2 regions of the Kribbella sp. NPDC050241 genome follow, and region 2 is predicted to be linked to the other one. Evidence: riboswitches for the same ligand, from Rfam matches in the RefSeq annotation. Region 2 holds a riboswitch; the other holds the start of a gene.

Region 1 (7,742 bases), 260 kb from region 2:
ACCCGATGCACTGGCCGAACTCGGGCTGCCGACTTGGACGTCGTGCGGGTTCGGTACGAAGCCAAGGAGACGCAGGAGGCGGTTCAGGCTGGGGCGGGACCTCGGCGCGGGATGACGACGCCGATACGCGGGCCCGCCTCCTGGGGCTCATGAGGCAACCCCGGCCGCGCAGGCGGCCGGGGTTGTTGGGTGGGTCAGGCGGCGGCGGTGGCTTCGGTTAGTTGTTCTGAGGTGGGTTGGAGTTGGGGGGATGCGAGGGTGAGGAGGACGTTGGCTACGGCGAAGGCGGCGGCTACCAAAAGGCCGCGTTCGAAGCCGGCTTGCAAGGCGTGTTGCTGAGTGGCGCCGTGGGTCAGCTCGTTGGTGGTGTGGGTGATGGACAAGGTCGTGACGATGGCCAGACCCAGTGCACCACCGACCTGGTACATCGCGTTGACCACACCGGACGCAGCGCCTGCCTCCTGCGGCTGTACTTCGGAGACAGCGGTGATCTGACCAGGTACGCCGACCCCGATGATGCCGAAGCCGAAGATGATGAACCCGGGGAGCAACTGGGAGGTGTAGCTGCCGGACGCATCGGCCTGCGAGAGAAGCAGCAGACCGCCCACGCTCAGTACTGCGCCGGCCAGCTGCACCGTACGCGTTCCAACGCGCTGCACGAGCTGCGAAGCCAGGACCGCCCCGAGGATCGCCGCACCACCCATGGGCAGGAAGTGCACGCCGGCGTCGAGCGCACTGTCTCCACGGACCTGCTGCAAGTAGATAGCAGTCAGGAAGAACATCGACAGGAACCCAGCACCGTTCAGAGCAAGCGATGCGCTCGAGACACTCAACGCACGCGACCGGAACAGCCGCAGCGGCACCAGCGGAGCAGCAGACCGTCGTTCCACCACCACGAAGGAGATCAGCAGCGCCACTCCGGCGACCAGTACGCCGACCACCTCGAACGAACCCCAACCAGCAGGCTCCGACCGCACCACGCCGTACACGATCGCCATCAGGCCCGCCGTACCGAGCACTGCGCCAAGCGTGTCGAACGTACGCCGTCCGGAGTGGTGCCGTACGTCGGGGACGAACGACGGAATGAGTGCGACCAGAGCGAGCACGATCGGCACGTTGACGAAGAACACCCACTGCCAGCTGAGCGAGTCGACCAGCAGACCGCCGGCCACGACGCCGAGCGTTCCACCGAGACCGGCAAGACCGCCCCACACGCCCATCGCGATGTTCCGCTCCCGCCCGTGCGCGAACGTCATGGTCAGGATCGCCAGCGCCGCCGGCGACAACAGTGCACCACCGAGACCCTGTACGGCGCGCGCACCGATCAGGAACTCGGGTGAGTTGGACAATCCGGCCACCAGCGAGGTGACACCGAACAGCAGCAGGCCCGCGACGAACACCCGGCGCGGCCCGAGCAGGTCGGCCATCCGCCCGCCGAGCAGCAGGAAGCCGCCGAAGAGCAGGGTGTAGGCGTTGATCACCCACTGCAGGGAGTCGGCGGAGAAGTTCAGGTCCGCCTGGATGTGCGGCAGCGCGACGTTCACGATCGTCACGTCGAGCACCACGATGAACTGCGCTAGGGCCAGCACCGCCAGGGTGGCCCAGGGACTGCGTCGCATGCCTACCTCACTCAGAACGAGAGTCTACGTTGTATGTATACGCTGTATGCGTACTCCGTAGACGGTAGGTCTACGGTGTAAACTTGTCAACGTGATTGCCAAAGAACCCGTTCGCCGCCTGGATCCGGACAAGGTCGTCGACAGCGCACTGGCCCTCGCGGACGTGGAGGGACCGGCCTCGGTCACCCTCCGCCGTCTGGCGACCCAGCACAGCGTCACGCCAATGGCGCTGTACCGGCACTTCAAGGACAAGGACGATCTGCTGGCCGCCCTCGGCGACCGGCTGCTCGCGGACGTCGTAGTGCCGGAGCCGACGAACGCGCGCTGGGACGAGCAGCTGACCGAGGCGCTGACGGAGTTCGTGACGGCGCTCCGTGCGCACCCGAAGCTGGCGGACCTCACGCTGACCCGGATCCTGGTGTCCGAGGCGGGACTGGCGATGTCCGAGCGGATCATGGAACTGCTCACCGAGGGCGGATTCTCGATCGACGACGCGGCCGAGGTCGGCCGGCAGTCCGTCTGCTCGCTGATCTCCCTGGTGACCACGGACCCGATCACCCGCGAGGTGACTGACCCGGTCGCGCGCGAGGATTCCCTACGGATGAAGCGTGCCGCCCTGGCTGGCCTGTCGCCGCGGAAGTACCCGCTGATCACGGCTGCCGCGGACACCCTGATCTGCCCGACCTCCACCGACCGCTACTACGCCCTGGGGATCGAACTCGTGGTCGCGGGCATCTGCGGCGTACTGAAGAAGGAGCAGTAGTTGGCACTCAGCGTCATCACCTACCTGCAGCAGCACAGCCCGGACGAGCTGGTTCCGGCCCGCAAGCAGCCGGTGGAGATCCGCCGGGTCGAGGAGGTCTCACCGGAGTTCGGGCGGTACCTTTACACCGCCGTCGGCGGCCACTGGCACTGGTTCGGCAAGCTCGGCTGGAACTGGGACCAGTGGGTCGACTGGCTGAGCCGCTCCGGTTTCGAGACCTACGTCCCGTGGGCCGGCGGCATTCCGGCCGGGTACGTCGCGATGCGCGGGGCCGGCAGCGAGGTCGAGATCGAGAACTTCGGACTGCTGCCCGGATTCATCGGCCGTGGGCTCGGCGGCCACCTGCTGACGGTCGGTCTGCGGAACGCGTGGACCTTGCACGAGCGGCACGAGAGCGTCGATCCGATCACCCGCGTCTGGGTGAACACGAACACGCTCGACGGTCCGGCCGCGCTGGCCAACTACCAGGCGCGCGGGCTGAAGCCGTACAAGACAGTCGAAGAGGAGCGCCCGGACGGCGACGGCCCGTCGCCCGGTCCGTGGCCGGGCTGGTCCGGCCCGCCCGGCGTGGTGCGCGAGGTTCCGGCGGGCTGACGGCGCTACGCTCCCGACACGGACAGTGACAACAATCCTCACGGAGGTAGACCGATGGCGGGGAAGTTCGAGCTCTACAAGGACAAGTCGGGCGAGTTCCGGTTCCGGCTGAAGGCCGGCAACGGCGAGGTGATCGCGACCAGCAGCGAGAGCTACTCGAGCAAGGCCGCGGCGCTGAACGGGATCGAGTCGATCCAGAAGAGCGCCCCCGAGGCGAAGATCGACGACCAGACGGACTGAAACCCACAGAAAACAAGGGGTTCTCCACAACCTGTGGAGAACCCCTTTGCTGTCGGCAACGGTCAGAGACCTTCCTCGAAGACCACCGGCCGGATCTCGATACCGAGGCCCTCGATCGCGGCGTCCGGGATCATCGCCGCCAGCTCCTGGGCCCGCTCCGCCGACGCCACGTCGATCAGGTAGTAGCCGCCGAGGAACTCCTTCGCCTCCACGAACGGCCCGTCCGTCACCGCCGGTACGCCGTCGCGGACCTTGACCACCGTGGACTTGGCCGGCTCGGCCAGCGCAACGGTGCTGTGGAACTCGCCCGACTCCTTCATGGTCGCCATCACCTTCTGGTGACCGGCGCCGATCGCCTGCTGCTCCTCCTCACTCAGCGCGGCGAGAACGTCGGGGTTGATGTTCATGATCAGTAGGTACTTCACGATCTCTCCTTCACCACAGCCCCCGGTGCGGGGGCCTCTCGACGATGAGTACGGAGCCGCCCGGGCGATCTTGACATCGCGATAGCCTCGCCCCATGGCCGAGCTGAGTCTCACAGATGTCCGGGCCGCCGCCGAGCGCATCGCCGGGGTCGCCCACCGTACGCCGGTCCTCACCTCGAGGACTCTGGACGAGCGGGTCGGAGCCCACGTCTTCCTCAAGGCGGAGAACTTCCAGCGGATCGGCGCGTTCAAGTTCCGCGGCGCCTACAACGCGGTGAGCCGGTTGTCCGCCGACCAGCTCCAGCACGGCGTGGCGGCGTACTCGTCGGGGAATCATGCGCAGGCCGTTGCCCTCGCGGCCCGGATCGCGGGGACGGTCGCGGTGATCCTGATGCCCGAGGACGCTCCCCCGACGAAGCTCGCGGCCACCCGTGGGTACGGCGCTGAGGTCGTCACGTACGACCGGTACACGCAGGACCGGGCCGCCCTGGCCAAGGAGTTGGCCACCGAACGTGGGCTCACGCTGATTCCGCCGTACGACCACTACGACGTGATGGCGGGGCAGGGGACGGTTGCGCTCGAGCTGATCGAGGAGGTCGGCCGGCTCGGCGCGCTCCTGGTCCCGGTCGGCGGCGGTGGGTTGATGGCCGGCTGCGCGACCGCGGCGACGCTGCTGTCGCCGGGAATCCGGATGATCGGCGTCGAGCCGGAGGCCGGCGACGACCACGCCCGGTCGTTGGCCGCGGGCGAGCGGGTGGAGATCGACGTACCGCGGACGATCGCGGACGGGCAGGCGATCTCGTCACCCGGCGAGCTGACGTTCGCGGTGAACCGGCGGCTGGTGGACAGCTTCGAACTGGTCAGTGACGACGAGATCGTGGCCGCGATGGCGTTCGCGTTCGAGCGACTGAAGATCGTTCTGGAGCCGAGCGGGGCCAGCGCGCTGGCGGCACTGCTGGCCGGGCGGATCCAGGGTCTGCCGGAGCGCGTCGGGGTGGTGCTGTCCGGCGGGAACGTGGGGCTGGACCGGTTCCGCGAGCTGCTCGGAAATAGCTGAATTCTCAGGCACCTTAGGCTGCCCTGCGCACTCGTTGTGCCCGTTGTCACAGAGAGCCACAAATGAAATGTGACTGGAGTCACACCGAGCCGCTGATTCGCCGTCTGAGCCTCGCTCAGACACGCTCAGGACACCTTGTGTTCACCCCAACTCCCTGATCCGTCAGGGAGCCGTTGAGGGCCTTTCCAGAGGGTCCCTGTGGATCTGAGGGTTTGCGTCGTGATCGTTCTGTTATACAGTCGTCGGCGGTTCGGTAAACAACACGGACCGCACATGTGTGAACGCCGAGCTCTGCCAGGCACATGTGCTCCCCTCGAAGAACCATGGCAGAGGTGGGGGACCCAGGAGGTTGGGTCTCGACCGTGAGTGGTCGGAACCCTGGGGTGAAGTCCGCGGGAGCGGACCGGGCGATGAATCCCAGCCCGAACCCGACAGCTAACTTCACAGGCGTCGGGAGACAACCATGCCCGTCACTGCCCGGCGGACGTCGCTTTGGCGCGCCGTCAGCCAGCCCAGCGAGGCCAGTACCGTCCGGCCGATCGGCCGGACCGTCGCCAAACACCGCAAGAACACCAAGTCCGGCGCACCCCGGGGGGCGGCTGCCGCAGTCCTGTCGGTTGGCCTTGCTGTCGGCGGTGGAGCCGCGATCAGCGTCACCACCAGCCCGGCGCCCGCTTCGGCGGCCACCACCGCCCTGACCCCGGCCCAGATCCGCGGCAACGCACCGATCAACAGCCACCCGTACCTCCGGCGCGGGGACAAGGGCAAGACGGTCTCGTACGTGCAGCGTGCCCTGCACCTCGGGCCGGACGGCTACTTCGGCACCAGCACCTACCGGGTGCTGATCAAGTTCCAGCGCTCCTGGGGCATTCGCGCGACCGGGTACACGGATCCGAAGACCTGGGGCCGGCTCACCTGGGCCGCGAAGCGCGGGATCCTCTACGGTCCGTACGGCAAGCCCGCCGCGTCGACCTTCCGGGCCAGGGTGCTCAGGGAGGCCGCGAAGCTGAAGGGCAGGCCGTACCGCTACGGCGGCACGACCCCGCGCGGCTTCGACTGCTCCGGCTACACCGGCTACGTCTACAAGAAGGCCGGCAAGAAGCTGCCGCGTACGTCGCGAGCGCAGTACAGGGCGACAAAGCACATCAGCCGCAAGTCCGCGAAGCCGGGTGACCTCGTCTTCTTCAAGAGCAGTGGCGGCCGCGTGTACCACGTCGGCATCTACGCCGGCAGAAACATGCTGTGGCACGCCTCGAGGCCGGGCCGCCCGGTCGCGAAGGCGAAGATCTGGACCAGCAAGGTGGCCTTCGGCCGCGTCTGAGTCCGACCCGTCAGCGTCTCCTCCCCCCACGGGCGCCGCTGACCCCGGAACCGGTCCGGGCCGTCGTTCCCCCCACCCCTCCGACGGCCTGGGCCGGTTTCTCTATCCGTCCAGCAGACCGGCCTCATAGGCGAGGATCGCGACCTGGACCCGGTTGGTGGCGTCCAGCTTCACCAGCGCCCGCGACACGTGTGCCTTGACCGTCGCCTCGCTCATGAACAGCGTCCTGCCGATGTCGGAGTTCTGCAGGCCGCGGCCGACCTCGACCAGCACCTCGCGCTCGCGATCGGTCAGCTTGGCGATCCGCTCCTTCGCCGCCCGCCGGCGGTCCGCCCGGGGGTCGGCGGCGAAGTGCCCGATCAGCCGCCGGGTCACCGCCGGCGACAGCATCGCGTCCCCGGCCGCCACCACCTTGATCGCCTGCACCAGCTCGCGCGGCGGAGTGTCCTTCAGCAGGAACCCGCTCGCCCCGGCCTGCAGCGCCCGGAACACATAGTCGTCCAGGTCGAATGTCGTCAGGACGACGATCTTCGGCGGATCCGGCAACGCCTGGACCTCGCGGGTGGCGGCCAGCCCGTCCAGCCGCGGCATCCGGATGTCCATCAGTACGACGTCCGGCCGGTGCTCCTTCACCATCCGCGCGGCGTCGGCACCGTCCTCGGCCTCGGCGACCACCTCGAGCTCGTCGTCCGACTCCAGGATCATCTTCAGTCCGGCTCGGACCAGCGCCTCGTCGTCCACGATCAGCAGCCGCGTCATCGTTCCCCTTCGTCCACATGCACAGGCTCGGCACTCTCCCGGTTGTCCGGCCAGGGCAGCCAGCCCTCGACCCGCCAGCCGCCTTCGGGCGTCGGTCCCGTCGACAGCCGCCCACCGGCCAGCTGGACCCGCTCACGCAGCCCAACCAGTCCGGCACCGGCGCCCGGGAGCAGTGAACCAGCAGCCACCGGCCGCACGTTCGTCACCCTCACCGTCACGCCGTCGCCGCGGTCGCCGTACACGAGGACCTCGGTGGACGCACCCCGGGCGTGCTTGTGCACGTTGGTCAGCGACTCCTGGACCACGCGGTAGACCGTCCGCCCGATCGACACCGGTACGTCGTCCGGCAGCGTGAACTCGCCCGCCACACTCACGCCCGCATCCCGCGACGCCATCACGAGGCGCTCCAGGTCCGCGGCCCGCGGCACCGGAGTCAGGTCGGCCCCGTCGACGCTGACGTCGGAGCGCAGTACGCCGAGAACCTCGCGGAGATCCTCCATCGCCTGCCGCGCGGTCTCCCGGATCAACCGGGCCGACCCCTCGACCTTGTCCGGGCCGACGGCCGGGTTCACCTCGAGGCCGCCGGCGTGCAGGGCGATCAGCGACACCTTGTGCGCCAGCACGTCGTGCATCTCCTGGGCGATTCGGGCCCGCTCGCCCAGCCGCGCCTGCTCACTGCGCAACTCGCGCTCCGCCTCGGCGCGCTCGGCACGATCGCGCAGCGACACCATCAGATCCCGGCGGGCGCCGATGTAGGCGCCGGCCGCGATCCAGCTTCCGATCAGGAACGGTCCGCTGAAGACCGACACCCAGAACCCGCCGCCCTCACTCCACATGTTGAGGACGTAAGCGGCGTACCCGGCCAGTCCGAGGATCGCGAGAACGAGGTCGCGGCGGCGGATCGCCAGGGTCAGCAAGGCGAGACCCATCGGGACGACGAGACCCGCCGTCAGCATCGCGAGCA
Region 2 (7,742 bases):
CTATACACCAGTGAAGGTGACCTGGTAGTCGCCGGCCGCACGGTCGCGCTCAAACACGGGTAGACCTGGGCCAGCGATCCATGGGTGTGTTGTGTGAAACGAGAGGGGTGACTGTCGCGCCGGTTCATCAGCTCTAGCCCCGCCGGCTGGAGTCCAGGTGCGCCCGCTGCGCAGGTCCACTGAAGGCGCCCATTCCGTTCTGCTGAATCGTCTGCGCTAGCCGCAGACGTCGCCATGCCGTCGTGGCATGCCGCACCACGGCCGAGTCTGAAGGACTTCTAACCACTCGGCGTCGCGGGAGACGCCTCAGCGCCGCTGAGCGCTACCACCACCCGTACTGGGAAGACCGAAGAGCCCACGAGCGCACGGTTGTCACCGACCCGGAACATGATCTGGCTGCCCCGCGGCCGAGGCATCGCCGACCTTGGTCGGCGCGGCGCAACCCCCCGGGTTTCCGTCGCCTCCTGGCCCTCCAGTCTCGCCCGCCGCGACCTTTGCGCAACTTCCGCGCCTGGCGGCGCCGCCCTCGCCGTAGTTCGAGCACGCCGTGACTTGGACGCGATGGACGGATGGTTGCCGCCGGCTGCGATGGCGTTCCTGCGGTCCGGTGCGAAGATGCGGCAACAGTTCCAGCGTTTCCCCGGCGCGGTGGAGTACTCGGTGCGGCTGGACGACCAGCTCGGTTTCGACCTGCGCCGCACCAAGCCGCGGTTGCCGCTGCGGGATGGCCGGAGGGCCAGTCAGGCATGGATTCCACCCGGATCCGGACGGTTAAGTAGCGATTCCAAATCCCTATTTGAATTGGCTATCCATATTCGCAATGGGAACACAGCCGAGTTCTACACACTTCGGGCGCTTCTTCCGGCGCGGCTCACCGCGGGGACTCCCCTTCTGTACCTTCAGTCGGCAGCGGACAGTCCTCTGCGGAGTGCGGGTATCCCTTGCCAGCAAGGGATAAGAGGGCTGCTGCCCCGCTCGTTGTGTGGCGCGCGTCGGCACAACACGACACAACACGACACAACACGGGCAAGCTCGACCGGCGTACCCCGGACTGCATTTCCGGCGCGTCGAGGTATCCCGGCGCAAGTACGTCCGGAATGGGTGTAATCTCGGCTGTTACCTGGACACCTTGTGTCCAACCGCAGGTGTGTCAACGCCGAGTCCTGCCAGGCGCACCCGCTCCCCTCGAACAACCATGGCAGGAGTGGGGGCCCCAGGAAGTTGGGTCCCGACCGTGAGTGGTCGGGACCCTGGGGTGAAGTCCGCGGGAGCGGACCGGGCTATTGACTCTCAGCCCGAACCCGACAGCTAACTTCACAGGCGTCGGGAGACAACCATGCCCAAGAACGAGCGTCGTCAGGAGACGACGCCCACGTTGCTGCCGGCCGGGAGCCAGCCGGCAGGACAGTTAGCGCGCCGCCCCTGGAGGGCACTACTGCCCTTCTGGTGGTTCGCGCTCAATGGAGTAAGTGCGGTGCTCACCGGCGTCGGCTGGTGGACGCAGGTCAGAGCGCCAGGCGCCCAGGGCGATGTGGGCGTGTTGTTCGTTCACACCACCCGGGAGACCTTCCTGACCTACCTCGGCCTCGCCGCCGTGGTAGCTGGGGCCGTGCTGAACGTGGCCGCGCAGTGGGTGCAGTATCGGACCTCGGCCGCCGAGATCTCTCACCAAGAGCAGGAGCTTGCCGATCGAGAGGATCGGCTCGCGGACCGTGAGCGCAAGATCGGTCGCCAGCAGGCGGAGCTGGCGGACGCGCTGCGACTGATCGCCCGCAAGAACGAGCAGCTCGAGGAACAGATGTTGCTCTCCAAGGTCGTCTTGCGGCCTCTCATCGGAACGTTGATCAGCCTCGGTGGCCTCGACCCGATGACGCTCCCGGACGACCAGAAGAGCCGGCCGGCCCAGCTGTACGGGCAGGCTCTGGTGACGATGCAATCGGGCATCGTCGAGTACCTCGGTGGGAGCGTCTCCGATGTCCGCGTCATCTACTGGGCGGTCGAGGGTCGCGCGCCCCACCGGCTACTCCGAGCCGTCGACAAGCGCGGTGAGCGCAAGAAGCCGGCCCTGGTCATGCGGGAGGGCGACGGGGCCCGCGGTGACGAGGCGTTCCGAGCGCTTGACGGGCAGCAGCCCCGGATCTGGCATCTGGGCGAGGCTGGCGCGCCGTACGCATGGACCAAGCGGAAGATGTGGAAGGCGTTCGCCGCGCTTCATGTTTCTGGCGAGGAGGGGGACGTTTTCGGCATGGTGACCATCGACAGCCCCGACCCCGAGGCGATCACCGAAGATCATGTGCGCACCGCGCAGGTGATCGCGGATGCTTTTGCTGCCGTCTGTGCGAACTACACAAGGTTCTCTGACTACCCGACGGGCTAGTCTTCGGCCTTCCGGGGCGCCTTGCTGGTTGCGGGCCGAGGTCTACGGGCCTCGGCTTGCACTTCGGCTCGTCCACGCGCGAAGTAGTCGGTCGGGTTCCTGGCTACTTGTTTGGCACGCTCGACGCTGCTGGTGTCCTTGACGACCTTCACGATTTGTCCCCCACTCGGTCGGGTATAGACAGACTTACATGTCAGGCAGCTCAGCAACAGGCCAGTGGGGTGTGTGCATATACACAGACGCAACGAGCAGGGGTTCGGTCAGCTATCCCCGAACGTGATCGTTGCCGAGCTGTGACCTCTCCTGCACGATCTACGCGACGCGAGCAGCGACGGCAAGCGTCGCGCGCCAACCGCCCCTGGCTCAGTCCTCAACGGGCGGATTGATCACCCAGGTGTAGACATCTAGCCGCGGGTCGTACTCGCATACGTAAAAGATGTCGTTTGCCTCGTCATGCTCAAATTTGCCCAGATCCTCTGGTCCCCGGCAAGCGTCCGGGTCGGGAAGTTGCGGCACAGAACTCATCCCTCGCCGGCGAACTCAAGCTGTTCAGACTCCGGAACGGTCCCGTGGTCCGACGCAGCGGGGGCAGGCGGGATCTCGCCTCTCTCTATCCTGAAGTGCTTGCCGAGCGTCTCGGTCTGTCCTTGGTAGTTCGATCCCAAGCCGCCTTCGCCGTACAGCATGGTCGGCGGCTCTTGCATTCGCTCGAAGGTCAGCTTGCAGACGGGTTGCCGATGTTCGATCATGAAGGCGACATCGTGGGCGCGGACTTCCAGCGCAGCGGTCGACCCGGCTGCACGCTGTTCGGCGTTGTATCCAAAGCCCGGGTCGAAGAACCCTGCGTAGTGAGTCCGTAGCTCGCCGCTCGTGGGGTCATACGCGGCCATCTCTGCGGCCAAGTGAGGTGGGATGGTGACTTCCTCGTGCGACATGAGCAGGTAAAAACTGTTCGGTTGCAAGACGATGCGGTCCCCCTCTTCGCGGGTCACCTTGTCCCAGAACAGGTGCGGGTCGGACGCGCCGGATCTGCTCAGGTCAAGCAACGGAGCACTGCCCCGCGCCCGCCATCCGACGCCCCTGCCTTTGGGGCCACGCAGATTCAGGCCCAAGAACAGACCTGAGGACAGCTGCAGTTTTGTCGGGCCTACCGGCTTCCCATTGACAGACAGCAACGGACTCTTAGCGTGTTCCTTCCGGATGTCCGTGTCGGAGAGTGCCGATTCGCCGACGGACAGGCGCAGTTGGTTGAGGGTGAGCCCGCGTCGAACTCTGATCGGAAAAGAGAGAGGAACAACTTCCAGATAGAGCCGGCCGGCATAGCCCGTCCGGATGTCATCGAAGCGGGGACCGTGATCTGTGATCACGCGAGTGAACACATCGGCACGCCCGGTCGAACTCTTCGGGTTCGCTCGTGCTCGCATCCGATTCGGTAGATGAAGCCGCTCCATGAGCGGGATGACGTACGGGAGACCGACCTCGAGCACCGCGCCGTCCGGGTCAGTGAGATCAAGTTGGTACTTGCCCAACTCGCGCAGTCGATCCTCCACCTTGTGTTGTCCGGGAAGGAAGCTGCACTGGATCCGGTGCGCCACATCGCCAAGGCGTAGGTCGAGGCTCGCGGGCTGGATGTTGGCGGCCGGGATCTCCTCGTCGGATGCACTGATGATGCCTTCCGAGATCGCCTTCTCAAGGTGCTGATTTGGCAGCACGCCATCCTTGTCCGGGAATAGGTCTACCATGACGCCCAGTCTCCTCCTCCGTGGTTCGTCGGAGTCTAGCGACACGGCGTGAGCATGGTCCCGACGGAGCGAGGATGCAGGCTCGGTAGCGCCGCCGGCCCGCCTAGTGGAACAGGCTGACATCACGCGGGTTACCGGCTGCCGCGGAACGGCTTCCAGCGCTGGTCACGATGCGACCCGCGCGGAACTTGCCGTGCCGGCCGAGTCCCAGATCCCTTCTCCCAGCCCGTAACCGTCTGCTCAACGGCCTGCTGCTGCGTCGCGGTGTGTCAGTCCGTATTCCATCGCGGGCTCTCATCAAGTCTTGGGGCAGGGCCGTAGCCTCGCGGGTCCAGGGCGCTTGCACTGCCAAACTGGCTGGGTGACTTGGTATGAAGATCCTTCCCAACGCAGGTCTGGTCGAGCGGCTTCGCGAGCTCTTGGCTGACCCAGGACGTCTGCTCGTGTTCCTGGGCGCCGGTCTCTCCTTCGGCGCAGCCAGGCTGCAAGGCCGTGCGCGGTTCGACTACGACCGTCCTCAGCGCGCGTGGTGGCCGGACCAACCTCGCCTCGTCGACGACGACGGACTACCACTGCCCTCATGGCCATGGCTGGTTAGCCGCATGTACGACGAGTTGGCTGGGATGACTTCGGAGGATGAGCGTGGCGCCCTGTGGGGGTTCTTCGCGGAGGAGCGCCCGCTCGACTGTGCTCAGTTGTTCCGTCAAACCGTTGGCGAAGCGAACTATCGCGAGTTTCTAGAACGTCAGTTCGACGCCGGACGCCACGGCTTCGTGAACGTCACTCCTGGCCACCGAGCCCTCGTGGCGATGCGGCTCCGACGACTGTTCACCACCAACTACGACGAGCTGATCGAGTTTGCCTACCGGCAGGCTGGGCGAGACCTTACGCGTCAGCGTCACCGAGGCCCAGTTCACGGCTCACCGCCGAACCGACGACGCGCATCTTGTGAAGCTGCACGGTGCCATCGGCCAGCCCGACACGATCGTCCTGACCGGGTCCGACTACGCGCGCGCCCGAGCCGAGCGGCGCGCAATGATGGACAACCTGCGAAACGAGCTCGCCGGCGGCGGCTTCCTCTTCGTTGAATTCAGCCTCAGCGACCCGAACTTCAACACTATCCATGATGACTTGAGGCTCGTGCACGGGATGAACATGCCAGCCTCCTACACGGTGCAGGGGAGACGAAACTCCATCAAGGAGCGCTACCTCCGCTCCCTCGATGTGAACACCGTCTGGCTCGACGGCTGGAATCAGCTTCCCGACTTTCTGACCCGCATCAATCCGCGCTCGGAGGAAATCTAGGCAAGGGTCACTCCACTTCTCATGAGCTCCCATCCTCACCGGTAGACCGACGGGGTGTTTCCTCAGGACGATCGGAACTCCCTGCACTCCAAGACCCGTCGGTACCAGTTCAGACAGGTTGTCAGATCTTAGTCCGCCGCCTCGGGCTTCAGGTCTTGCGGGCCATCCAGCCAGCGCCCTGACCCGTGTCGGTAGGCCAAGCCGCCTTCGCGGGCCAAGGCGCGTTCGTGGTGCCGGTCGTGGTGCGAAGTGGTGTCAACCCATGCGGGGCATGTGGTCGTGGTGCGAACAGGATAAGAGCAAAGTTGCTGGTAGAGGCCAGGTGAGACGGTGTCGTTCCTCCTCATAATGAGAAGGACGTCGATTCGATTCCATCCCGCGGCTCCATCTCGGCCGGTCTCCGCAAAGGAGTCGTGCCGTTGTCAACTGCCCCGCGTCGGTATAACCAGCTTTGCGTGGCCCTCGTCATCCGGAACCACTTGACCGCCCACCGCCTCTACTGCCCGGAGGTCGCCTGCTGTGAGCGGCTGGCCGTCAAGCATCTTCGTAGTGATGCAGGCTGCGGTCGCGGGATCCATTCCAAGCCCCGTCAGCGTCTGCTGCCCAGCGGCCTCAGCGCGCCTGCGGGCAACCTCAGGTGACGTCCCTCGTACCGTGCCGCGCAACTCTGCATGTTCCTCTGGCGCGTAGCGCATCAGGTCGATTGGCCGCCGAGATGCGCCGACTGAGACCACGGTGCTCAAGGCCGTTAGCCACAGGAGAAGCGCGTTAGGCGTAGGGATGTCGAGCAGAGTCGCCAGCTCGGTGGCGACCGGCACAAGTGCGGCAGCACCACCTGAGAGGTCGGCATGAAGGGAGACCCCTCGATCCAGATAGCAGACACTCCCGATCCGATCTTGCAACGCGTGCGACGACAGCAGTTCGTTCAGCTCGGCCGCGTACATGCTGTCGCTCTCGTAGGCGAACAGGCTGTAGTAGACCGGGAGTTCGTTCCACCTCGACCCATAGGCATCGATGGTCTGGACAGCGTGCCCGATGTAGGCGTCACGGCGTAGCTGCATCACACTGTCGCAGTTGGCAACGACGCTGGGTATATCCGCCGCGGTCAGATGCATCTTCACTTCGATCACGGCGACCACCCCTTCGGCGGGAACAACATCCCATCCATCCAGGGCGCTCTCGAAAAGAATCGGAGTGCGTAGTGCGTCGTAGATGATGACGTCTGCTTGTTTACTCAGTCCGCCGTTCGCGTCGACCACGTGACCTGTGGTGATGCCGAGCGAGCCCGGGAGCCGCTGCTTCAAGAACTTGGCCAAGACCTCCTCGGCAGCCCCTCCCTTCAGCCCAGCGTGCTTAGTTGCCAACCTGATCCTGGCCAGGTCCAGCTTCATAATCTGCGCGGCATTCGCCATCAGGTCGGCGAGCTTGACCACTTGGTCTCCTTGCAGGTTTGTATGACCTGGCGCGGCGCCGAGGTCGCCGATGAATCTGTGGGCCCGCGATAGGTCGAGGGTAATCGCTGACGCGCGCAACCACATTCGGCACGGAGGCCCACGTACTTGAGGGGCCGATCCCTACGACAGCCAAGACTGTGAGTTTGAGCCGCTGCCGGCTGTGTCAGTCCGGCGTCTCCGCCGGCCAGGACTGTATGGACTCAAACAGGTTGGCTGGCAGCCGCGCGCCCTCGGCGCGGCGGTCGGCGGCGTCTTCGTGGTCGTGTTCGTTCCAACCGAGTCGTCGCCAGAAGCCGTCGGAGGTCGCGTCCAGCGACAGCGCAACCAGCGGTCCGGGAAATGCCTCCTCGAGCATGGCGACGACGGCCCGCCCGATGCCGCGACCGCTGCGGCGCAGGTCCTCACGTACCTCAAGGAGATCGATCTCGGTCGTCCCACCGACGGGGACGCGTCGGGTGGGGTACGCCACGCCTACGAAGGAGCGCGTTTTGACCTGGGCCCGAGCGACCTCCCCCATTGCTGCGTCCGCGACGCTGCACCAGACAACAGGGCTCTTGGCAGAGCCAACCCACCAGTTGGGGTTGAAACCGGCGGTGTTGCCGAAGGGCTTCTGCACCCACCGGGCGGATTGGGCAGCGGAGTCGATCAGCGTCATTTCGAGGTGCACGGTAGCGATCCTGACATGTGAACTCGCAGCCCGCGACACTCGGGCCTCAGCATCCTCATGTCCCGCTCTGCTGGTCGCCTTGGCCGCTCCAGCCCCGGCAGCGGGATGACATCGGGGACGCTGACTATGCTGATCAGGCTGCGACTCTCACCCCGCGGTTGCCGTCGCCCTCCCGTGACACAGTTCGTGACGCGAAC

What was found. Region 2 has a riboswitch for cyclic di-AMP ahead of ACIBG5_RS10880 (hypothetical protein). Riboswitches for the same ligand answer to the same signal wherever they lie in the genome.
Region 1: another riboswitch for cyclic di-AMP. It lies ahead of ACIBG5_RS09680 (NlpC/P60 family protein); the one in region 2 lies ahead of ACIBG5_RS10880 (hypothetical protein).

The regions. Positions count from the first base shown of each region.
Region 1 covers NZ_JBITJE010000002.1:370,295-378,036, reverse strand. Annotated here, with positions in the region: gene ACIBG5_RS09715 (hypothetical protein) at 1-115, shown strand, start outside; gene ACIBG5_RS09710 (MFS transporter) at 195-1,619, opposite strand; gene ACIBG5_RS09705 (TetR/AcrR family transcriptional regulator) at 1,711-2,382, shown strand; gene ACIBG5_RS09700 (GNAT family N-acetyltransferase) at 2,383-2,976, shown strand; gene ACIBG5_RS09695 (YegP family protein) at 3,031-3,216, shown strand; gene ACIBG5_RS09690 (YciI family protein) at 3,279-3,641, opposite strand; gene ACIBG5_RS09685 (threo-3-hydroxy-L-aspartate ammonia-lyase) at 3,736-4,698, shown strand; cyclic di-AMP (ydaO/yuaA leader) riboswitch at 4,971-5,162, shown strand; gene ACIBG5_RS09680 (NlpC/P60 family protein) at 5,162-6,019, shown strand; gene ACIBG5_RS09675 (response regulator) at 6,122-6,778, opposite strand; gene ACIBG5_RS09670 (histidine kinase) at 6,775-7,742, opposite strand, start outside.
Region 2 covers NZ_JBITJE010000002.1:632,532-640,273, forward strand. Annotated here, with positions in the region: cyclic di-AMP (ydaO/yuaA leader) riboswitch at 1,145-1,337, shown strand; gene ACIBG5_RS10880 (hypothetical protein) at 1,337-2,377, shown strand; gene ACIBG5_RS10885 (2'-deoxycytidine 5'-triphosphate deaminase) at 2,899-4,119, opposite strand; gene ACIBG5_RS10890 (SIR2 family protein) at 4,978-5,424, shown strand; gene ACIBG5_RS10895 (DUF6602 domain-containing protein) at 5,847-6,857, opposite strand; gene ACIBG5_RS10900 (hypothetical protein) at 7,042-7,533, opposite strand.